DNA from 2 places in the Pseudalkalibacillus sp. JSM 102089 genome. Region 2 is predicted to be linked to the other one. Evidence: riboswitches for the same ligand, from Rfam matches in the RefSeq annotation. Region 2 holds a riboswitch; the other holds the start of a gene.

Region 1 (8,152 bases), on a different contig from region 2:
AAGGTCAATTTCGATACGCCCACAAGTTGGACAAGAAATTAATGTGGCTGCATTCGCTGCAAGTCCAAATGATTTAAGAAGCTCTCTAGCTACTTTTACTTCTTCAACCGGATCCGCACTAAGAGAAATACGCGCCGTATTTCCGATTCCTTTTGAAAGAATAACACCAAGACCGGCTGCGCTTTTAACTGTACCTGCAAATAGAGTCCCTGACTCTGTAATTCCGAGATGCAGTGGGTAATTAAAAGAACGTGCTGCCAGTTCATATGCTTCAGTTGCAAGGTTAACATCGGAAGCTTTCATGGAGACGATGATATCGTAGAAATCAAGGTCTTCAAGAATTTTAATATGGTGGAGGGCACTTTCTAGCATTCCCTCAGCTGTAGGATAGCCGTATTTTTCAAGGATTTTTCGCTCAAGTGAACCAGCATTAACGCCAATGCGAATCGGAATGCCTTTTGCTTTGGCTGCTTTTACGACAGCTTCCACTTTTTCGCGACGTCCAATATTACCAGGGTTAATACGTATCTTGTCTGCTCCACCTTCAATAGCTTTTAGTGCTAGCTTATAGTTAAAGTGAATATCAACGACAAGAGGGATATTAATCCTCTTTTTGATTTCAGGGATTGCATCTGCTGCCCTGTCATCTGGACAAGCTACTCGTACAATCTGACAACCAGCTTCTTCAAGACGATTGATTTCAGCAACTGTTGCTTCCACATCGTGAGTTTTGGTTGTTGTCATACTTTGAATAATAACTTCATCGTTACCGCCTATTGTTAAAGGACCTACTTTAACAGGTCTAGTTTGACTACGGTGGGTAATTTCATTCATGCGAAAATCGCTCCTTTTACATGTAGGATTGCTTACCTCATGATTTAGATCGCTTTTATATACTCCCTTGTAGGGAATAAGACTCATCTGTAATACTATCCCATTGTAGCAACTTTAGAGAGCTATTGACAAGAAATAATCATTGAGCAGATGTTTGGTCATAAGTAGGTATCCTATATTCTTTCCCAATTTGTATAAGAGTTGGATGAATTTTATTTAATGTTTCAAAATCGTGAACGACCGTTTCAATCGGAACCGGTATTGAGCCGTTCGCTTTTTCTACTAAAGAAAGAACAGTATCGCCAGCATTTATTTTATAAACCACATAGGGAGAGTTTTTTTCAGGTGACACTACTTCGACTGCTTCTGATACTTCTGAAATAGCTCTGTTATTTGTAAGGGTTCCTGTTGTTAAATCATAATAAGTTGTATGAAGGACAAGCAGAAATAGGGAACTTAACAATAGTTTTCGCATCTCTCGCAACTCCTTCAGAATGATTTCCTTTGTACTACGATATGCTTGTCCTTCCATGATATGACAGATTTCCTAGTGAATTATCTTTTCTTTCGATCGAGTGTCGAGTAGAATACTAAGAGATGGGGAGATTAACTGAGTTACTCTTCATTAGAGCCTCACGTTAAAAGGAGACCAAAAACATGCTTAAAAAAGGATTGCCGTTTTTATTGTCGATGGTGTTAATGATGTCTATTATTCCTATGGTGGTACAAGCGGATGCGAGCGTCGGAGATGTTATCGTTACACTTGGTGAAGATCTATCTGAAGAGCAAAAACAGAAGCTAGTTGATGAAATGGAAGCTCCGGAAAATGCAATGACGGTAACGGTATCAAATGAAGAAGAGCATAAATATCTTGGGAATTATATAAGTAAAGCGCTAATCGGTACCCGCGCCTTATCTTCTTCTTCCATAACCATTGGTGAAAAAGATGCTGGTTTAAGCGTTGACACAAAAAATATTAATTGGGTAACAGATGAAATGTACGCAAATGCTTTAATAACAGCTGGAGTAAAAGATGCTGATGTTTATGTGACAGCACCAATGGAGGTTTCAGGTACGGCCGCATTAACTGGTTTAATCAAAGCTTATGAATTAAGCACAGATGAAGTGATACCTGAGGAGCAAAAACAAGTAGCAAATGAAGAGCTCGTCACTACTGCAAAATTGAGCGATAGTATTGGCGCAGATAAAGCAACGGAGCTAATGACTAAGATTAAGGATGAAATTGCTACAAACCCACCCGAGACGGAAGATGACTTAAGAACAGTTATCAAGCAAATTGCTAACGATTCAGGCATTGAATTGACTCAAGATGAGTTGGATGGTCTTGTTGAACTGTTTAATCGAATGAAAAATCTTGATATTGATTGGGATCAAATGAAAAGTCAGTTGCAGAACGCGAGAGAAAATCTAGACGATTTTTTAAATAAAGACGAGACACAGTCATTTATTCAAAAAATCATTGATTTCTTTATTGCGATTATTGATGGAATAAAAGGGGTATTTCAATCGTAAAGTGACAAGTGACTGAAACTTTCTTCCCTTTTGAACGTATAAGAGAAGAAGGAAAAGGAGGGAGCGAGGATGGAAATTCTATCTTTGCCAGCAGTTGGCTTTCTTATCGTCTTACTTAGCGTGCTATTCTTGTTTGCTGAGTTACTTGTTCGTGTAAAAGGTATTTTTGGATTGATCGGAATACTATTGCTCACATTTTATTTTAGTTTCCATCTTACTTCTTTATCATCAATTCTCTGGATGGGACTTGTGTTTGCTGTTGGTTTAGGCTTAGTTATTCTTGATGGGAAATTACTCAACGATGGTACATTTGGTTTGATTGGATTAATTATGATGGTTACAGCCGTGGCCATTCCTTCTCCAACTTTCCTTTATGGACTTCTCGTTTCAAGTGGTTTTTTAATTGGTACAGCTGCTTCATTCCTGTTTTTGCGTGTTTTCCCCGCACGCTCTATGTGGACGAAAATGACGTTAAAGGATCGGTTAAGCAGTGAAATGGGGTATAATTCCATGAACTCTGAGTATAAGAGTTTAGTTGGAGAATCGGCTATGACAATTACTCCATTTCGACCAAGTGGAACAATACAAGTCAATGAGAAAAAGTATAGCGCCATTTCTGTTGGAAGTTGGATCGATAAGGATACGGCAGTAGTTATTACGTCTGTAGATGGTACGCGTATATTAATAGAAGAGAAAAAAGAAGAAAGTAAACGCCATCCAATTTAAAATGGTCCCCGAGTCATAGATTCGGGGATTTTTTCATATTCTTTTCTAATCCCTTTATCCCGATCTCTAAACTAGGGTTGACATGTTGTTAGATAATAGTTAAGATTTAGAAAATAACTTATCAAGAGAGACCGAGGGACTGGCCCGTTGACGTCCAGCAACCTGCCTGATTGGCAAGGTGCTACTTCCAGCAAAATGGAGTCCATTTTGGAAGATAAGGTGAATTAAGGTAACCTGATCTGTCTTTCCAATTTGGGAAGGCTTTTTTCATTTATAAGCTTCTCCTCATGATTATTACGACAAAGGGAGGTTGCATGATGGGAACGAAAGACCAGAATTTTTCAGACGTTGCTGTACGCATAGAACGAATGCTAAGTTCGTTGAAATTTGGATCAATTACGCTTGTTGTTCAAGATGGGAAAGTTGTTCAACTTGAAAGAAAAGAAAAAGAACGACTTTAATATTGGCGCTGACTAGAGAAACTAGAGGCGATTCTAACCCTAAAGGTTAGAATCGCCTCTTTTTTTAAACTTTAAAATATATTTCCTTGATCGGAATTGGGAGGGTTAGAAATGAATTGGTTCTATGATAATTGGTCGGGAAAGGAACCTGAATTCAACGTTGAATCAGAAACGAAAGGGGCTCTTGAAGTTCTGAAGCGGGCGTATCAAATTTACCAAGATGATATTGTATATGCTTGTAGTTTCGGTGTTGAGGGTGTCGTTCTAATTGATTTGATTTCCCGAATAAACCAGAACGCGAAAATTGTTTTTCTGGATACAGGTCTCCATTTTGATGAGACTTATGAGCTAATTAATAAAGTAAAAGCCAAATATCCATCTCTAAATATTAAGTTAAAGCAACCAAAGGAGTCGGTCGAGGAACAGGCATTAAGTAAAGGAGATGCTCTATGGGAGCGAGACCCGGGACAGTGCTGCAATTTGAGAAAGATCATACCATTGCATGAAGAATTAGATCATGTAAGTGCCTGGATCTCAGGGTTAAGGAGAGAGCAGTCGCCACTCAGACAAAAGACAAATTATTTCAATAGAGATGATAAGTTTCAGGCGATTAAGGTTTGTCCACTTATTCATTGGACATGGAAAGATGTTTGGAGGTACGTGTACGAAAAGGATTTACCATACAATCCCCTGCATAATAAAGGCTACCCAAGTATAGGATGTGCGGTATGCACTGAAAGCGTATTGGAAGGTAGTGATTCTAGAGCTGGGAGATGGGCAAATCAGGAAAAAACGGAATGCGGCTTGCATCTTGATTCAGCACCAAATCGGTGACGGTCATGACAACCTTAGTTATTACGGTGGCTCTCTTTTTTGCTATGAATATTGGCGCTAGTGGAGCTGCGGCATCGATGGGAGTGGCTTACGGGGCTGGAGCGATTAAAAGAAGAAGTGTAGCACTGAGTGTTTGTGCGATTGGGATTGTTGGTGGTGCCACATTAGGTGGAGGTAATGTTATTAAAACAATGGGGAGTGGCATTATACCTTCTTCCGTACTCAGTCTAAAGGTTATCTTGATTATTTTCATTTCAGCTACAACAGCGCTCTTTCTAGCAAATATGATGGGGATTCCATTATCAACAAGTGAAGTTACTGTGGGCGCAGTGGTAGGAGTTGGTATTGCTTACCGTGCTTTGTACTTTCAGAATGTGATGTTCATTATGTTGTTGTGGATCGTTATACCAGTTATTGCTTTTGCTACAGCTCTCAGTGTGGGGAAATTTTTAGGTCTTTTAAAACAAAGAATCAAACTTACTTCAAATTGGCAAAAGCCACTCACCATTTTTTTAATTGTAGCCGGTTTTCTAGAAGCTTTTTCAGCAGGAATGAATAACGTCGCAAATGCGATTGGACCGCTAGTTGGAGCGGGTGTTTTATCCCTTTCTCACGGGGCATTTCTTGGGGGAGCTTTTGTTGCTTTAGGTGCTTTAGTATTTGGTAAACGTGTTATTGAAACGAATGGTTATCGCATCACAAAGTTTTCACTTGGTGAAGGTTGTGCTATATCAGGTACGAGCGCTGGACTTGTGATTGGAGCTTCCTTATTTGGGATTCCGGTGCCGCTTACCCAGATTACCACCTCATCGATCATTGGTATTGGAACGGCTAAAGATGGATTTCAGCTTTGGCAGAAAGATGTCATTACGCGAATGATTAAAGTTTGGGCAGTTTCACCGGTTTTTTCTTTAGTTATTTCTTATAGTATGATCAAACTTTTTTTAGAAAGTGATTTATATACATTAATTGCAATTGGCAGCGTTATTCTAGCGACGCTTGGGTCAGGAAGTTTAATTCGATCGATTCGCTCTCAAAAGGGGACATTACAAGACGAAGGAAGCTTATAATAAATTCAATTTGGAGGGATTAAGATGGCAACAATTAACGCGCATGGAGGAACATTGATTAACCGTTACAAACCTAATACTGAAATTGATGGGATTATTCAAGAAATTGAGCTAGACACTACTGCGTTAAGTGATCTGGAATTAATCGGAACTGGAGCGTATAGTCCGTTAACTGGTTTTCTTAATGAAAATGAGTATACGTCAGTCGTTCATCACCTCAAATTAGAAAGCGGGTTGCCATGGAGCATTCCTATTACGTTGCCAGTTACGCACGAACGAGCTGCTGAGATCGTAATTGGTGATAAAGTGAAGTTAACTAATAATGGGACTGTGTACGGCACAATAGAAGTGGAATCCAAATATACTCCTGATAAGGGAGTGGAGGCGCGCCACGTGTATTTAACAGAGGACAGTGAACATCCAGGAGTGAAAAAATTTTACGATAGACCAGATGTTTACATTGGTGGACCAATTACACTTATTAAAAGAACCGAAAAAGGCAAGTTTGACCGCTATCATTATGATCCATCTGAAACAAGAGATTATTTTGAACGTCAGGGCTGGAAGAAAGTTGTAGGATTTCAAACAAGAAATCCAGTTCATCGAGCGCATGAGTATATTCAAAAGACCGCACTTGAAACAGTGGATGGCTTGTTCTTGAATCCTCTTGTAGGTGAAACCAAATCAGATGATATACCAGCAGAAATTCGAATGGAAAGCTATGAAGTTCTACTTAAGAACTATTACCCTGAAGATCGTGTGCATCTTGGTGTCTTCCCTGCTGCTATGCGGTATGCAGGGCCAAGAGAGGCAATCTTTCATGCGCTTGTTCGAAAAAACTTTGGATGCACACATTTTATTGTGGGGAGAGATCATGCCGGAGTAGGTGATTACTATGGCACTTATGATGCCCAGAGAATCTTTAGTCAATTTACAAGCGAGGAATTAGGAATTACACCACTCTTCTTTGAACACAGTTTCTACTGTGAGAAGTGCGATAGCATGGCTTCGGCCAAAACGTGCCCGCATGGGAATGAGCATCACGTCATTTTATCAGGTACTAAAGTACGTGCCCTTTTACGAAATGGGGAGCAGCCTCCGGCAACATTTAGTCGTCCTGAGGTTGTGGAGGTACTAATTAAAGGAATGAGTGAGAAGACAGTGAACGCATAAGGGGGAGATTTGAGATGACAGTGAACAATAATTTAACCTGGCACGATACAGTGGTAACAAAAGAAATGAGGCAGCAGAGAAATCAGCATAAAAGTGCAGTACTCTTCTTTACAGGTTTGTCTGGTTCCGGGAAATCAACACTGGCAAATGATGTTTCAAGGAAGCTTCATGAATTAAACGTCCAAAGCTATGTTCTAGACGGTGATAATATCCGTCAGGGTTTAAATAAGGATCTTGGTTTTCGAGAAGAAGATCGCAAGGAAAATATTAGACGTATTGGGGAGGTGTCTAAACTACTAGTTGATAGCGGTCAATTCGCAATCACTGCATTTATTTCCCCGTTCCATAGTGATAGACAAGTAGTACGTGAACTTCTGCAACAAGGTGAATTTATTGAGGTATATGTGAAATGTCCAATAAATGAGTGTGAGAGTCGAGATCCTAAAGGATTATACAAAAAAGCTCGTAGTGGCGAGATTCCTCACTTCACAGGCGTATCATCTCCTTACGAAGTACCGATCAATCCCGAAATCACCATTGATACGGACAACCACTCCAGAGAAGAATGTGCTAATAAAGTGATGTCCTATTTAGTAAAGCAAGGGTTGATTATAAATCAATAACTTTTGAGCTTAAGTGATTTTAAAGAATAAAATCATCTCGTGGAGGAGGAAATCAGATGGGGAAAGTTTATCTAGTTGGCGCAGGACCAGGAGACATCGACTTAATTACAGTGAAAGGCGTAAAGTGTATTGAGCAGGCTGATGTGATCCTCTATGATCGCTTAATCAATAAAGACCTTCTGGATTACGCAAAAGAAGGGGTCGAGTTAATTTACTGCGGTAAGTTACCTGATTACCACACACTAAAACAGGAAACCATAAATCGTTTTCTCGTAAAGCATGCCCTTAAAGGGAAAGTGGTCACAAGGTTAAAAGGAGGAGACCCTTTTGTTTATGGTCGAGGTGGTGAAGAAGCCGAAGTCCTTTCAAACCATGGAATCCCCTTTGAAATCGTTCCAGGAATTACTTCTGGTATTGCTGCTCCTATGTATGCAGGCATTCCAGTAACACATCGTGAACTAAGTTCAACATTTGCATTTGTAACTGGTCACCGTAAAGAAGGCGAAGAAGAAGAATTGCGCTGGGAGAGTCTTGCGAAAGGTATAGATACACTCGCCATTTATATGGGAGTGAAAAATTTACCTTATATTTGCTCGATGCTTCGAAAATATGGAAGGAATAAAGAAACTCCTGTTGCGCTTGTTCACTGGGGAACAACACAAACGCAACAAACGGTAACGGGTACCCTTGAGACAATAACAGAAGATGTAAAGAAAGCAGGAGTGCAAAACCCAAGCATGATTATCGTGGGTGAAGTGGTAAACTTAAGGTCGAAACTGAATTGGTTTGAGAAAATGTCACGAGATGAACAAAGCACTAGGTCGGTCGTTAGCGCCTTATAGGAGGTGGTGGATAGTGAAAGCCGTTCTATATATATGTCACGGTAGTCGCGTGAAAG
Region 2 (8,152 bases):
GAAGAGCTTGAGGAGAAGGATGTATATGTTCTTGTAGATGCTGATGATGCCGGAGAGAAATTAAGACGGCAGCTTACACAAGAAATTCCACATGCCGAACATCTCTACATTACAATGCTTCATCGTGAAGTAGCAGAAACACCTCTAAATTATTTAAATAGGATTTTAAGGGCGGCGAAATTTAAAGTAGTGACCGTCCAATAATCAAGAAATGAGCGAAAAGGAAGCTTAACGAAGCTTCCTTTTCGCTCTTACATAGAATGGGGTATAAACATGCAAGACATAACCGATGAATCCATGGTTAGTGAACTTTTACAAAAGGAAGGCACTGTTTTTTTCTTTTACACGCCTTTTTGTCAGACGTGCAAAATTGCAGAGCGAATGTTACAAATTGTTTCGAGCTCTAAAGGGGTTGAATCACATATCTACTCATGTAATTTAAATTATTTTCCTTGGGTAGCGGAAGCATTTAAAATACAAAGTGTACCTGCATTAACAGTTATTAGGGGGAAGGGCGGGAATAACACCCTTTTTGCCTTCGAATCAGTCGTAACTGTGGATGCATTTCTTAGTGAACACAAATTCGTTTGATGAAATTTGACCAATTTATCGTTATTTTCTGGATTTAGAAAATCGCTTCAAGACGGGCTTGAATGAATACGCAATTCGCTGAAAATTAAGCAAGATTAATAATGATAAATTAATATAACAGGAAGTAAAGAAACAGTAACATTGTCATAAAATTGTATTTTCGTTCATGCTGATTGAATGGTATAACTGAATAGAGTCACCTTTCCGATGTTTGATACGAATGGTGACGCATTTTTATTTTAATTACTAATTTAGAATTCTCAAACTAAAAACATCTAAGAATCCAACCCGAGAAGCAATCAATTAGAAATTGACTGCAAGATGAGAGGTGTATAACATGACAACCATTTCAATCAGCACAATGGGAAATTTCGCAAATCATAAAGAAAATAAAAAAGATAGTATTACATTAGAAGATAAAATTGATAGTATACAAAACGGAAACCAGTTATTAAGAAACCAGCTATTAGAAGATTACCAACCGTTTATTAAGAAAATCACGTCCAAAGTTTGCAATCGTTATATCAATCATTCGATGGATGAGTTCAGTATTGGACTTTCAGCTTTTAACGAAGCGATGGATCAGTTTCGAAAAGGACAAGGAAGTAGATTTTTAACCTTTGCTGATATGGTGATTAGAAGAAGAGTCATCGACCATATCCGTAAAGAAGCAAGACAAAATAAGTATATTTATCTTGAGCCTGAGGAACTTGATGAGGAAGGCCGACTAGAAGATAGTTTTGCAGAACAGAAAGCTGCACTTGATGTATACGAAATGGACAGACAGCGTGAAGTAAGAATGTATGAAATTGAGGAATACGAACAATTGTTAAAGAAATTTAGCATTACGTTTAAAGTTCTGAGCAAAAACTGTCCTAAACATATTGATGCAAGAGAAAATGCAAAGATGATTGCGCAATTGATTGCTCAAGATGACATTCTTTCAAGTTATTTGTTAGAAAAAAAGCAGCTCCCTATAAAAGATTTGCTAGCGCTCGTTACATGCAGTCGAAAAACGATTGAACGTAATCGAAAGTATATAATAGCAGTGGCGTTAATTCATCTGGGTGGATTTAATGCGCTGAAATCTTATATACAGTAGTTGAATTAAGGGGGCCAGGGGATGAAAAATGGGGTCATTATGGACATTCGTGGACGTAAAGCGGTTGTATTAACACCCGATGGGGAGTTTACTACGATCAATTTGAAGCGAAATCATACGTTAACAATCGGCTCTGAAATTAAACTTACACCAAAACCATTAAACAAGAAAAAAGGTTATTTTACCCCCTCTATGCCCACCCTGGCCGGTATGGCAGCAATTTTGTTATTAGTTGTAATCGTGACAGGTGTGATTCCTGTTAGACAAAATGACGCAGTTGCGGCCTATGTAAGCTTTGATATCAATCCAAGTATTGAGGTTGGAGTCAACTCCGACCTTGAAGTTGTTCAATATCAAGCGTGGAATTCGGACGGTGAAGGGTTAAACTTAGATCAAGAGGTAACGAACATGCCTCTAAGCGAATTTGGAGGGCTCCTAGTCTCGAAACTCGACAAAGAGGGGTATCTAACAGAAGATAGAAAACTGCTTATTGTCGCCTCAAATGTAGAGAAGAAAGAGCGTTATCAGGCGATCAAGGATCAGCTTGAGAATACGATTCAAGGAATAGAACAGAATCAAGCATTAGTCAATCAAGCAGTTGCTATTACAACGATATTTGATACTGACTATAGTACTCGAGCAAAAGCTATAGAAAATGGGATAACACCAGGAAAATATATGACTTATCTTGCTGCTGTTGATCGGGGAGCTACGTTATCAATAGAGGAAGTACGGAATTTGTCTGTCAAAAACATGGATGAATTAGAGACCGAAAGCATGACCGCAGTGGAATCAAAGTCGAAAGATCGCTCTTTGGAACTAGAAGATTCTGTCGTCCAGTTGAACGATAAGACGGTACCTAATCAGAATCAAGAAGATAGTGATTTAGTTCTTCAGGAGCCTGAGCAAAGCTCTTCTGATAAGGTTGAAAATGTGGAGAAAGAACAAAAGGACACGACTTCAGAACCAGAAATTAGCCCGTCAGATCAAACTGAAGCATCTAAAGATAACAACAAAGTGCAAAAAGATAAAATAGAGAAAAACGAAGACGAAGCTAATTCTAAAATAGCTAAAGAACAAGACAAAGAAAAAAAGAAGGCTGAAAAAGCAAACGAGAAAATAGAGAAATCTCAGGAAAAATCGGATAAAAAAATAGAAAAAGCTCAAGAAAAAGAGGATAAAAAGGACAAAAAGAAAGACGAAAAGCAGGATAAAGACAAGAAGGACAAGAAGGACAAGAAAGATAAGAAAGATAAGAAAGATAAAAAAGACAAATAACGCAACATGCTATTATTTATTTTATTTTCATTATTTTAAGCCAGAGGGATTCCTCTGGCTTTTTTTATGGTGTGGTTATTTTGATGTCATGATGTCGGGCAGTGCCTTTGCGATATCAAGAAATGATGATTTGTCATCGAACACATGTACGATTTGGTGATCTTGATTAAGCAATACAGTTGTTGGGACACCTGTACAACCAAATTTGTCGTAAGTTTCTCGTCCACTGTCTTGTAAAACGAGGAAAGGAAGATTGTTTTTGATCGTGAAATCTTTACCGGCTTCTTCTGACCGTTCACGACCTGTCACGTTAATTGTTAAGAATGCTAATGTATCAGCATCTGCATGCTGGTAGAACTGTTCTTTCATCGGTAAATCTTTCATACAATCGGGGCACCAAGAAGCCCAGAATGTAATCATAACTGGTTTCCCCCTGAAGTCCGTTAAGCTGATGATTTCTCCGCTTTGTACTTCTTCTAACGCAAAGGACGGCGCTTGCACTATCAATCACCTCTTCAAAATTATTCTAAGGCTACTTTATCAAAAATTCGATTCTAATCAAACTTAATACACTGTAGGCTCTGTTTCACGATAATTTGGATTAACATAGGCATTCTTTAAAAAAATGAAAAGAATGATAATTCCGAAAAAGTGTTTGACACTAATGCGCCACCTTGCTAAAATAAACTCAATTAAACAAAAACAAAATATTCTTACTTATCTAGAGAGGCGGAGGGACTGGCCCTATGAAGCCCGGCAACCGTCAAACCAATTCTGGTTTGAAAAGGTGCCAAATCCTGCAGGAGAAATCCTGAAAGATAAGCGGAGCTGATGAATAAATCAATCCTCTCTGTCTTTCAGAGAGGATTTTTTATATTGAGGCGACGTTTTCTTATAGCATTGGTTCTAGATTTATGGCTCATTATTATAGCCTTAATGAAGAAAGACGGATTGGTCGAAAGGAGTGATAGGGGTTTGGAAAGAGAGACGAGATACGAAGCTCAGAACGTATTGATTGGCTCGTTCACACTTGAGTCTGGCGAGACGCTACATGAAGTAGAACTCGCTTATGAACGCGTTGGACCAGAAGACGCTCCGGTTATTCTTGTCTGTCATGCATTAACTGGAAATCAATATACAATTGGTGATTCTGAGCCTGGCTGGTGGAAAGGATTAATTAGAAAGGATGGCTATATCGATACTTCTGAATTTCAAGTTATAACGTTTAACGTTCTTGGAGGATGTAACGGTTCTACAGGACCGCTATCGATTAATCCAGTCACGAGAGAACGGTATAAAGCGGACTTCCCGTTTGTTTCAGTGAGAGATATGGTCCACTCACAGAAAAAGGCACTTGAAGTGTTAGGTATCGATCACCTTCATGCTGTGATTGGTGGATCACTTGGAGGAATGCAGGTTCTTGAATGGGGTGTCCTTTACCCAGATGGAATGGAGCATCTGATTCCACTTGCGGTAACCCCAAGCTTAAATACGTATGGAATAGCTTATAACGCGATTTCTAGATTTGCTATTACAAACGATCCTGATTGGAAGGATGGATACTACGATCCTCATCAACAGCCAACATCGGGGCTTGCAACTGCAAGAATGATCGGTATGATCTCTTATCGAACAGATGAAATGTTTCAAAAAAAATTCGGTCGAGCGGCGATCGAAACTTCAGAAGAAAATCATAAAGTAGCACAGTACGAAGTGGAATCTTATTTACACTATCAAGGAAATAAGCTTGTAAGCCGATTTGATGCAAATAGTTATTTGTATTTATTACGGGCAATGGACACACATGATATTAGTAAAGGCCGAGGTAATCTTACATCTATTATCAAGGACATTAAAGCGAGCATTCTTGCTATAGGTTTTAAAGGGGATTTAATCTATCCTCCAGAGGATTTAGAAAAATTGTTTGCTCAAGTTCATTCTTCTCCGTTTTATCTAATCAACACAAAATTTGGTCATGATGGTTTTCTCGTTGAGTTTGATAAATGGGGACCGCTTATAAAGGAACAAGTAACATTAACTAAAAATATCGAAGGAGTGAAGTGAAATGGCAGAGAAAAAATATAATTTGGAGACAATTGGAATTCATGGAGGTTTACAAGCTGATCCAGCTACAGGCGCAAGGGCTTTACCGATTTATCAATCGAATGCTTATCGATTTAATAATACTGATCACGCAGCCGATTTATTTGCCTTAAAGGAAGAAGGGTTTATCTATTCGCGCATAGGCAACCCTACAGTGGGTACACTTGAAGAACGTATTGCTCAACTAGAAGGTGGTGTTGGAGCTCTTGCTCTTGCAAGTGGCATGGCTGCCATTACAACTGCCATTCTAAATGTAGCCAATAGCGGGGACGAAATTGTTTCTGCTTCGACTTTATACGGTGGAACGTATAACCTCTTTTCTGCTACACTTCCGAAATACGGAATAAAGACCAACTTTGTTGATCCTGAAGATCTGGAATCTTTTAAATCAGCCATTACTCCAAATACGAAAGCTATTTTTGCAGAAACGATTGGTAACCCGGGTCTCCATGTATTAGATATTGAAAAAGTAGCAGATATTGCACATGAAGCTGGAATCCCACTTATTATAGACAATACATTTGCTACTCCATATCTTTGTAGACCAATTGAGCATGGGGCAGATATCGTCGTTCATTCCGCCACAAAATGGCTTGGCGGAAACGGGTCCACAATGGGAGGAATTATTGTCGATGGTGGCAAATTTGATTGGAATTCACCTAAGTTTCCGGGCTTCACAGAACCCGATGACACGTACCATGGCATAGTATTCGCAGAAGCACTACCCGAAGCGGCGTATATCGTGAAAGCAAGGGTACAGCTCCTAAGAGATACAGGTGCTGCGCTTAGTCCATTTAACGCTTTTCAAATTGCTCTAGGTGTAGAAACACTCCATGTTCGCATGAAAGAGCACGTTGCAAATACTCGGAAAATCGTTTCTTACTTAAAAAATCATCAGGCAGTTGAGTGGGTGAGCTATCCTGAAGATGAGAATCATGTATCGAATCAATTGGTGCCAAAGTATCTACCTAAAGGTGCTGGAGCTGTCGTCGTATTCGGAATAAAGGGAGGACGCGAAACCGGAGCAGGAATCATTAATTCAGTTGAACTTTGGTCTCATGTAGCAAACGTAGGAGACGCGAAAAGTTTAATTATTCATCCTGCCAGCACAACCCACCAGCAGCTAAGTGCGGAAGAGCTAACAGCTTCCGGCGTGCGTGATGACCTCATTCGTTTATCTGTTGGAATTGAACATATTGATGATTTAATCGCTGACCTGGATCAGGCCATTGCCAAAGCAAAAGTTGAAGCCAACGTATAATTCAGCACTAAAGCTCTCTTCCATTTGAAGAGAGCTTTTTTTAGTTTAGCAGTTTCTGACTTCATTACGTCAAATATTGAATGAGAGACTAAGATGACTAGTCTTCAAAGCTCATCATATATACACATGACAACTGTAAATAAACATACAGAAAGAATGCTTACCCTTTTGGTGATGCAATGGTCAATTACGTAAGAGGACTGAGCCGTTTGGTTGTTCCTTGTTTAATCTTTTTCTTTTCAATAAGTAAATCGAGTTGTAATTTTCTTCTATGCTTTTTCATAAAAACGAGAGCTTCGCTATGATGCTACTCATTGAGATAGGTTTGTTGTTTAATTCAGTTTTTATCAAATCGGCTAAAATAATTAGAAAAATCCAGGTATATACTTGAAAGCGTTGTAGCTCAGTATAGGAATTCTAACAGAAGATAGCACTGCGGATGGCGTTGGCAGGTGTAAAGTATATAAGATATGTTTACAATTTTTTTTGGAATGGTTTATAGATCTGGAGAGGACTTGCCCAAGAAAAGGTACAGATGGATCCAGCTCTTTCTTTTAAATTTCCTTGGCATAAAACAAAAAAATGTAAGCGTTTTATTGAATTTATAATTAAAAATTTTTCGTGTGATTAAATCTCACGCATACCAACGTTGTAAGCGTTTCCAAATAGATTGATATATCAAAATTATCAAAAAACTTATATTTTAGGTGTTGACCTTAAGTCCAAACCGGCGTAATATAATCCTCAATTAAACAAAGTATTCAAATAACTCAAACACACAATTAGGACCCCGGATTACGTTGGTCCTATCATTAAACACTAACGCTTTACTGCGTCTACTTAACAAACAGAAAGGAGTGAACAAGGTGAGTGAACAGTGGATCTACCTTAACGGAGAATTTGTGAAGAAAGAAGATGCCAAAGTATCTGTATACGATCATGGTTTTCTCTATGGCGATGGGGTGTTCGAAGGAATTCGCATGTATGACGGAAATGTTTTTCGATTAGAACATCATTTACAACGGCTTTATGATTCAGCTCATTCAATTATGCTTAAAATAACGCACACTATGGAGGAAATGACCGCCATTATTGTGGAAACGCTGAAGAAAAACAACCTTCAGGATGCCTATATCCGTATTGTTGTATCACGCGGAGTTGGGAACCTGGGACTTGATCCTTTCACATGTAAGGAACCTCAAGTGATCGTTATTGCAGAATCACTAGCCTTGTTCCCTAAGCGATTATATGAAACAGGAATTGATATTGTAACGGTAGCAAGTAGAAGAAACCGATCGGATGTCTTAAGTCCGAAGGTTAAATCGCTCAACTATTTAAATAACATTCTTGTAAAAATCGAAGCGAATTTAGCTGGTGTCAGCGAAGCTCTAATGTTAAATGATCAGGGATATGTCGCTGAAGGATCAGCTGATAATATATTCATCGTAAAAGGCAATGTGATCAAAACACCGCCTGGATATGTTGGTGCATTAGAAGGAATTACGCGAAATGCCATTATGGAATTGGCAAGACAAAAGGGATATGACATGAGAGAAGAAACTTTCACACGTCATGATGTCTATGTTGCAGATGAAGTGTTCCTAACTGGAACAGCTGCTGAAGTTATTGCGGTCGTAAAAGTAGATGGTCGAGAAATTGGTGAAGCAAAACCGGGTAAAACGACGAACGAGTTGCTTGAAGCATTTCGAGATATCGTCACTGTCGATGGTGTCAGTGTTTACCCTTCAAAACGAGACGTTCAAGCAGGATAATTCTTACAAAAAAATAAATATCAATAATCGATGACGAGGCAAAAG

What was found. Region 2 has a riboswitch for S-adenosylmethionine ahead of metX (homoserine O-acetyltransferase MetX). Riboswitches for the same ligand answer to the same signal wherever they lie in the genome.
Region 1: it holds a riboswitch for S-adenosylmethionine, as region 2 does, so the genes downstream of both, ABVF21_RS11915 (YezD family protein) here and metX (homoserine O-acetyltransferase MetX) in region 2, are expected to answer to the same signal.

The regions. Positions count from the first base shown of each region.
Region 1 covers NZ_JBEWYW010000004.1:247,246-255,397, forward strand. Annotated here, with positions in the region: gene ispG (flavodoxin-dependent (E)-4-hydroxy-3-methylbut-2-enyl-diphosphate synthase) at 1-834, opposite strand, end outside; gene ABVF21_RS11900 (hypothetical protein) at 974-1,309, opposite strand; gene ABVF21_RS11905 (DUF1002 domain-containing protein) at 1,492-2,367, shown strand; gene ABVF21_RS11910 (NfeD family protein) at 2,437-3,093, shown strand; SAM riboswitch class I at 3,209-3,314, shown strand; gene ABVF21_RS11915 (YezD family protein) at 3,411-3,554, shown strand; gene ABVF21_RS11920 (phosphoadenylyl-sulfate reductase) at 3,666-4,388, shown strand; gene ABVF21_RS11925 (inorganic phosphate transporter) at 4,394-5,458, shown strand; gene sat (sulfate adenylyltransferase) at 5,483-6,631, shown strand; gene cysC (adenylyl-sulfate kinase) at 6,646-7,254, shown strand; gene cobA (uroporphyrinogen-III C-methyltransferase) at 7,311-8,096, shown strand; gene ABVF21_RS11945 (sirohydrochlorin chelatase) at 8,110-8,152, shown strand, end outside.
Region 2 covers NZ_JBEWYW010000009.1:54,420-62,571, forward strand. Annotated here, with positions in the region: gene ABVF21_RS17355 (toprim domain-containing protein) at 1-204, shown strand, start outside; gene ABVF21_RS17360 (thioredoxin family protein) at 274-591, shown strand; gene sigI (RNA polymerase sigma-I factor) at 929-1,693, shown strand; gene ABVF21_RS17370 (anti-sigma factor domain-containing protein) at 1,715-2,971, shown strand; gene ABVF21_RS17375 (TlpA disulfide reductase family protein) at 3,047-3,472, opposite strand; SAM riboswitch class I at 3,686-3,796, shown strand; gene metX (homoserine O-acetyltransferase MetX) at 3,947-5,035, shown strand; gene ABVF21_RS17385 (O-acetylhomoserine aminocarboxypropyltransferase/cysteine synthase family protein) at 5,037-6,335, shown strand; gene ilvE (branched-chain-amino-acid transaminase) at 7,202-8,107, shown strand.